DNA from 3 places in the Salinicoccus bachuensis genome. Region 1 is predicted to be linked to each of the others. Evidence: riboswitches for the same ligand, from Rfam matches in the RefSeq annotation. Region 1 holds a riboswitch; each other region holds the start of a gene.

Region 1 (2,266 bases):
GCTTTCGGCCATCGCCGGTGCAGAGCGTGTATTCGGCATCATCGATTCGGAGCCCGAAAAGGACGAGGGGACGATTGTGGACAGCACCATAAAGGGTGAGATTGAATTTGATGATGTCTCCTTCTCCTACGATCCGACGCAGAAAAACCCGACCATCAGAAACTTGAGCTTCAGGATAGATGCAGGCGAATCGGTTGCCCTGATTGGCGCGACCGGTGCGGGCAAGACGACCGTCATGCAGCTGCTGGCAAGATTCTATGAAACGGATTCCGGAGCGGTCAGGATTGATGGACAGAACATCCTCGACTACAGCCGTTCGACAGTCCGTTCGCAGACGGCTTTCGTGCTGCAGGATCCCTACCTGTTCGAATCGACGATCAGGGAAAACATCCGCTACGGCAAGCTCGATGCGACGGATGAGGAAGTGGTGGAGGCGGCGAAACTTGCCAACGCACACGAATTCATCGTTGCACTCGAGGAGGGCTATGATACCGTGCTGGAAGCAGATGAAGGATTCATCTCCCAGGGACAGAAGCAGCTGATATCGATTGCCAGGGCCCTGATCACGGATCCGGCCATACTGCTCCTGGACGAAGCGACGAGCAGCATCGATACGGTGACGGAGCTCAAAATCCAGGAGGCGCTCGAGCGGCTGATGAAGGATCGGACGAGCATCATCATCGCCCACAGGCTGAATACGATAAAGGCCGTGGACCGGATCTTCGTCATGGAGCTCGGTGAACTGGTCGAAAGCGGTTCTGAAGAGGAGCTCATCAGACAGCGCGGCCGCTACTACCAGATGGTCGCCGACAATAAATGACTTCACAAAATTCGGAAAGTGTACTATCATGGAACCAACCGAATAAATAACCACCACTAGGGGTGTCCGCAAGGACTGAGAATTACCCTTATCACCTGATCTAGATCATACTAGCGTAGGGAAGTGGCATATTTTACATATAATATGCACACCACTCCGCTAGTGGTGTGTTTTTTTATTTGGAAAATAATTTATGGAGGTTGGTAACATGGCAAAAAGAAAAGGGCTGACCCTGACCGATGTGTTGATCACGGTCGTCGTCGCCCTGGTATTCTCGTTCATCTATTCGATATGGGGTGGGGTCTATACGGCGCTCGAACCGCTCGGACTGCACCTCAATCAGCTGCTGTACGGCATGTGGTTCATCGCAGCGGTGGTCGCCTATCTCATCATAAGGAAACCCGGCGTGGCACTGATTGCGGAATTTGCAGCGGCATCCGGTGAAACGATCGTCATGCTGCAGTTCGATGTCATGCTGATCGTGTACGGACTCATCCAGGGGCTTGCATGCGAAATCGTATTCGCCATCGTGAAGTACAAAAGCACATCCCTGATGGTGGCGGTCATCGCCGGCATCTCAGCTGCGCTCGCGACGTTCCCACTCGACTGGTACTACGGCTACCTCGGCCAGCTGGCGACATGGAATCTGCTGTTGATGTTCGGTTTCAGGGTGCTGAGTGGTGCACTCATTGCCGGCTGGCTGGCGCACCTATTGTACCGTGCGCTGAAGGAGACCGGTGTGCTGAAACTCGTCGGCAATGGCCATGCTGCTGAAGAAGGGCTTTGATCATGTGCATCGAAGTGGAAAAATTGCGTCTGCGGTTCCCGGAATCAGAATCGCCTCTCTTCACCGATCTCGACCTGAAAATAGGGGAGGGTGAAAAGGTGCTCATCGTCGGGCCGAGCGGCTCGGGCAAGAGCACCCTGCTCAATGTGCTCGGGGGCCTCATACCGGATACGATCACCATACCGATGAAGGCGGATCGGCTCAAAATGCCCGCGTCCTGTGCATACGTCTTCCAGGATCCGGATTCCCAGTTCACGATGCCGACAGTCGCCGAAGAGCTCGCCTTTGTCCTCGAGAACAGGCAGGTGGCTGAGGAGGAGATGGAACCCCTGTTCACGGAAGCGCTCAGCATGGTCGGGCTTGATGTGGCCCCGGAGAGCGCCATCCAGACGCTGTCAGGAGGCATGAAGCAGAAGCTCGCCATCGCCTCGGCATTGCTCCAGCAGGCAGACACGCTGTTTTTGGATGAGCCGACAAGCATGCTGGACAGCAAATCGGCGGCTCATCTCTGGGATACCGTGAGGGCGATGTGGAATGATCTGACCGTCGTCATCGTCGAACATCGTGTCGAAGAACTATGGCACACGGTCGACCGGGTGATACTGATGAATGATGACGGTGTAATCGTGTGTTCCGCCACACCCGGAAAAATGCTGGAC
Region 2 (2,266 bases), 250 kb from region 1:
ATTCGACCGCAGGTTGTACAGGCCATACGTGAATGTCAGCAGATTCTGTACGACGAGCACGATGATCTGCACTGATACGCCCACCGGGTTGGCGCTGAATACAAGATGACTGACCGGCAGCCCATAGTTGCCGGAGTTCATCAGCGACACGCTGTTTTTCAGAGCGGTCCGTTCCCCGCCGCGAAGTCCGAGCAGACGGACGAATATTTCACCGACGACAATCATCGAAGCGATGAACAGCGTCAGATACAGTGCGAGTTGTCCCAGCAGTTCAAAGTCGATGTCCGCCTCATAAATATTCAGGAATACGGCAGACGGCAGAAAACAGTACGTCACGAGGTTCGCAATCGGCCTCAGACGAAATTCAAACTTCTTCTGGAGTATGACGCCGACACCAAGCAGAATCAGAATCGGCAGGATGACATCCAGAAATACAAGGGAGATGTAGGCCATAGCCTCCCTCCTTTCCAATCTCACCCCTATATTCTACCATTCTGCACCAGCTCTTCTCTAAAGCACTGCCTCTTCAACCGCTTCCAAACTAGGATATACGCCTTAGGGCTGAGTCATCCTAACTGTGGAGGCAATGGACAGCCCCCACTTTACACGCCGCACCTTCATCCGCTATCATGGAAATTGTAATGAAAACTGCATACCGATGCACTGGGGGCGCCTTAGGCTGAGACGGAGAAACCGGACCCTTACCACCCGATCTGGATAACACCAGCGTGGGGAAGTGCAGCCTTGTATGTACGCACCACTCCATACATCCGCTGCATTCCCTCGGGAGTGCAGCTTTTTCATTTTCAATAAAATCATTGGAGGCATGATGTATGGTACAGGAATGTGGAACGGAACGGATTGCAGGTTGCCAGTTCAACCTGAGTGTGATGAGCGACGACTTCGCTGATGTGATCCTCGGCGCACTGGATCAGGTCGTCACATCGAAAGTATGGAAAGACACGGATGATGTCTCGACGTGTGTGCGGGGACGGATCGAGCACGTTTTCGATGTGGTGAAGGCGGTCTATCTGCAGGCGGCAAAAACGGGGAAACATGTGGAAATGAGCGGCACCTTCTCCATCGGCTGTCCGGGCGACTCCTCCGGGGATACGCATATGGATGTGTCATCAGAGCGTATGAATGAAGCAGCGTCAACAGACATCCAGCAGAAAGCAGGATGCAAGTTCGCGCTCTATCCGATGAATACGACCAATTATATGGACGTCATCTACGAGCAGATCGACCTGTCGAAGGAAGCGGGTGTCACGGTCAGCCCAAGCCACTACGCCACACGGCTCGACGGTGAAGCCGCAGATATCTTCAATGCCATGGAGTCGTCGTTCACGAAAGTGCAGGAAGCGATAAGCCACACGACGATGACATTCACGATTTCAGCCAACAGTCCGTCAAACAGATAGGACGATATGAAAAGGAACGCCCCATCATGGAGCGTTCCTTTTTCCGTATCAGATGATCAGCATGTCATTCTCATCGAATTCCCAGTCCGCGCCATATGCCACTTCCCAGCAGTAGCCATCAAGATCCGCGAAGTAGCCGCTGTAACCGCCCCACTCGGTAGGAGCTGGGGGACTGATGATCTCACCACCCATTTCTCCGGCCCGCTTCAGCACCTGGTCCACTTCCGCTTCGGATTTTGCATTATAGGCAAGTGTAATGCCATTGAACTTTCCTTCCGTGTCGACTGCTTCGCGCCCTGTCTCCCCCGCCAGCTTCTCCAGTGGATAAAGGGCGAGCTTCGACCCCTTCATCCTGAAGAATACGATTTCGATCGCATCTTCGTGTCCCATGATGGAAGCCTCAAACCCCATTTTACGATAGAAATCGACTGCGTCCGAAATATGTTTTACACCGAGCGTAATCAGGTTGATCCTGTCCATGGCAATTCCCCTTTGCGATTAGGATGCGTAAGTCTAGAGCATTTTTATACTATAAATATACCATAAAATAGAAATGGATGCGGACTTGGCCAATGCCGGCCGGCTTCGTCCAGAATGTTTTGCTCCCCGCCTTGCCGGGAATTGATATTAATGGATAATCAGTAATATAAGGAGGCAGTCACATTGGCACTTAAACTCGCGACACCACTGACAGTGAATGCATATATCAACGGCGAAATAGTCGAAGCACAGAGTCACGAACCACGTGAGAATCCGGCGAAACCGGATGAAACAGCGGGCTATTGGCCGCAAAATACAGTAGAAGAGGCACAAAAAGCGATCGATTCTGCAGATGAGGCGTTCAA
Region 3 (2,266 bases), 160 kb from region 1:
CCTTCCTGACATCCGCTTCCTTCTCGATCTTATGCCCTGTAATCTTCTCGGCCTCATGGATGTTCGGCGTGACGGTAAGTGCCGCAGGAAGCAGCGTACTCCTGAGGAATTCGATCGATTCCTCTTCTATCAGCGCATCTCCACTCGTGGCGATCATGACCGGATCGATGACGAAAGGAATATTATAATCCTCCACCATATTCGCAACCACTACCATCATATCGATTGTCGCGACCATTCCACTCTTCATCGCATGGGGCACTTCGTCACTGAATATGCTCTCGAGCTGCTTCTCCAGAAACTCTGCAGGAACATTGAACACATCCTGTACGCCCATCGTATTCTGGGCAGTCAGCGAAGTCACGGCCGCCATGCCGTATACGCCTCTCGAATGGAAGGCCTTGCTGTCTGCCAGCACCCCCGCGCCGCCGGTTGGGTCCGTTCCTGCCACCGTCAGTGCAATCGGCATCCTATGCATGGACATCCACCTCCATCCAGCGTTCTTTCGTCGCCGCCATATTGAAGAAGCGCCTTTCATGTTCCACACTTTCGATGAAATTCCTTCTGAGCTGCTTCATGTCTTCAGCCGGCATTCTTTCCGCTTCGTTATCGATTATCGTCAGCATCACATCGAGCGTATCATCCATGTCCCTGGCGTAGAATTCAAACCAGCCGCGATAAGGATGGCCGGCTTCAAATGTATGCCGCGCCATCGCCTTCTCGGCAATCCTTCTGTAGACATATGGACATGGTGCCATCGCACTCAAAGTGAATGCGATATTCTCCCTCGAGAATGCATTGAAGTACATATGTTTGATGTAGTGGTCGGCGGATGGATACCACGCCCCGTCCCTGATGATATCCTCATAGGGCATATCGACCGCCTGCGCCAGTACTGCGTGCGCTTCGCTTTCACCTTCGAGCAGGAATTCCATCTGACTCAGAAGGAATTTCACAGTGTCCTTCGAATCGGATTTGGCAATCAGCATTGCATAGAGATTCGCAAACTCCTCCAAATACAATGAATCCGCCCTCAGGTAATGGATGACTGCAGCCGCATCGATGTTTCCATGTATCAGCCCCTGGATGAAAGTGTCATTATAGATTGCTTCGATGATCGGTTCCGCTTCATTTCTCAACTCTTCAGTCAGCATATGATCTCTCCTTTTCCAATATAAAAACCCGTTTCCAGCGCAGGAAACGGGTTCAGTATGGAGGCAGGATATGCCGGACCAACCCACTTCCCTACGCTGGTATTATCCAGATCAGGTCCAAGGGATCAGCCCAACGGCTGTCTCAGCAAAAAGCACCCCTAGTGGTGTTGCTATTCGATTGACTCCAATAATAGTGAAGATTCACGCCCATGTCAAACAATAATCGGAAATTTCAATATGCTTGCATTTTCAAAAGGAAAGATATACACTATATATATATCAAATAAAATTGATTTAATAAGGAGGGCGGGAATGGTGCAACCGACGAACAGCAAGGATGGTACGGCCTATGAAAAAAACCTGGAAACCTATGAGCAGATGTTCAATGCACTTGCGGACAGGACGCGATTGAAGATAATCAATGAAATCAGCAAAAGTACCAATAAGCAGCTCTGTGTATGTGATCTGGAGGAAATGCTGGATCTGAAACAGTCGAAAATCTCCTACCATTTGAAGAAGCTTGTCGATGCGGATATCCTTTCGACCGAAAAGCATGGAACTTGGAACTACTACAGAGTCAATGAATCACATTTGCAGGGTACATTGTCAGAAGATACTTGCTCAACCATCTTATGATGGTATCTTTTTTATACTATAAATCAATTTTTATTGATTTATAAATCAAATACTTTTGATAAATATAATGATAAGGAGCCAAGATGATGACTGATTCCATTACCGAATTCCTGCGGACGTTTTTCCTTCTATTCACCACCCTTATCGCCCTGTTCATCATCGTCAGTTTTTTCGTCAGCCTGCTCCAGCAGATAGTATCAGAAGAGAAGATAAGGAAGGTGCTGAATCACCCCAACAAAATAGCAGGTTATATGCTCGGTACACTTTTTGGTGCGGCCACCCCTTTCTGTTCCTGCTCCACCATCCCCATTCTGGCAGGCCTGTTGAACTCGAAGGCATCTTTTGGCCCTTCGATGAGTTTTCTGATTGCTTCCCCATTGATGAATCCGGTGATGATGTTCACATTATGGGCACTGCTTGGATGGGAAGTCGCACTCGTCTACTTTGTTGTTCTTGGTATTTTCAGCATTTTTGCA

What was found. A riboswitch is a leader RNA that binds a small molecule or an ion and turns the genes downstream of it on or off. The one in region 1 is predicted to bind thiamine pyrophosphate.
Region 2: another riboswitch for thiamine pyrophosphate. It lies ahead of RQP18_RS04150 (YkoF family thiamine/hydroxymethylpyrimidine-binding protein); the one in region 1 lies ahead of RQP18_RS05355 (ECF transporter S component).
Region 3: another riboswitch for thiamine pyrophosphate. It lies ahead of tenA (thiaminase II); the one in region 1 lies ahead of RQP18_RS05355 (ECF transporter S component).

Annotation. Positions count from the first base shown of each region.
Region 1 is NZ_CP138333.2:1,084,152-1,086,417, forward strand. Features, by position in the region: gene RQP18_RS05350 (ABC transporter ATP-binding protein) at 1-820, shown strand, start outside; TPP riboswitch at 869-959, shown strand; gene RQP18_RS05355 (ECF transporter S component) at 1,029-1,607, shown strand; gene RQP18_RS05360 (ABC transporter ATP-binding protein) at 1,610-2,266, shown strand, end outside.
Region 2 is NZ_CP138333.2:833,506-835,771, reverse strand. Features, by position in the region: gene RQP18_RS04155 (AEC family transporter) at 1-453, opposite strand, end outside; TPP riboswitch at 656-752, shown strand; gene RQP18_RS04150 (YkoF family thiamine/hydroxymethylpyrimidine-binding protein) at 834-1,421, shown strand; gene RQP18_RS04145 (VOC family protein) at 1,470-1,901, opposite strand; gene RQP18_RS04140 (aldehyde dehydrogenase family protein) at 2,085-2,266, shown strand, end outside.
Region 3 is NZ_CP138333.2:1,248,929-1,251,194, reverse strand. Features, by position in the region: gene thiD (bifunctional hydroxymethylpyrimidine kinase/phosphomethylpyrimidine kinase) at 1-478, opposite strand, end outside; gene tenA (thiaminase II) at 471-1,154, opposite strand; TPP riboswitch at 1,226-1,324, opposite strand; gene RQP18_RS06175 (ArsR/SmtB family transcription factor) at 1,467-1,790, shown strand; gene RQP18_RS06170 (permease) at 1,877-2,266, shown strand, end outside.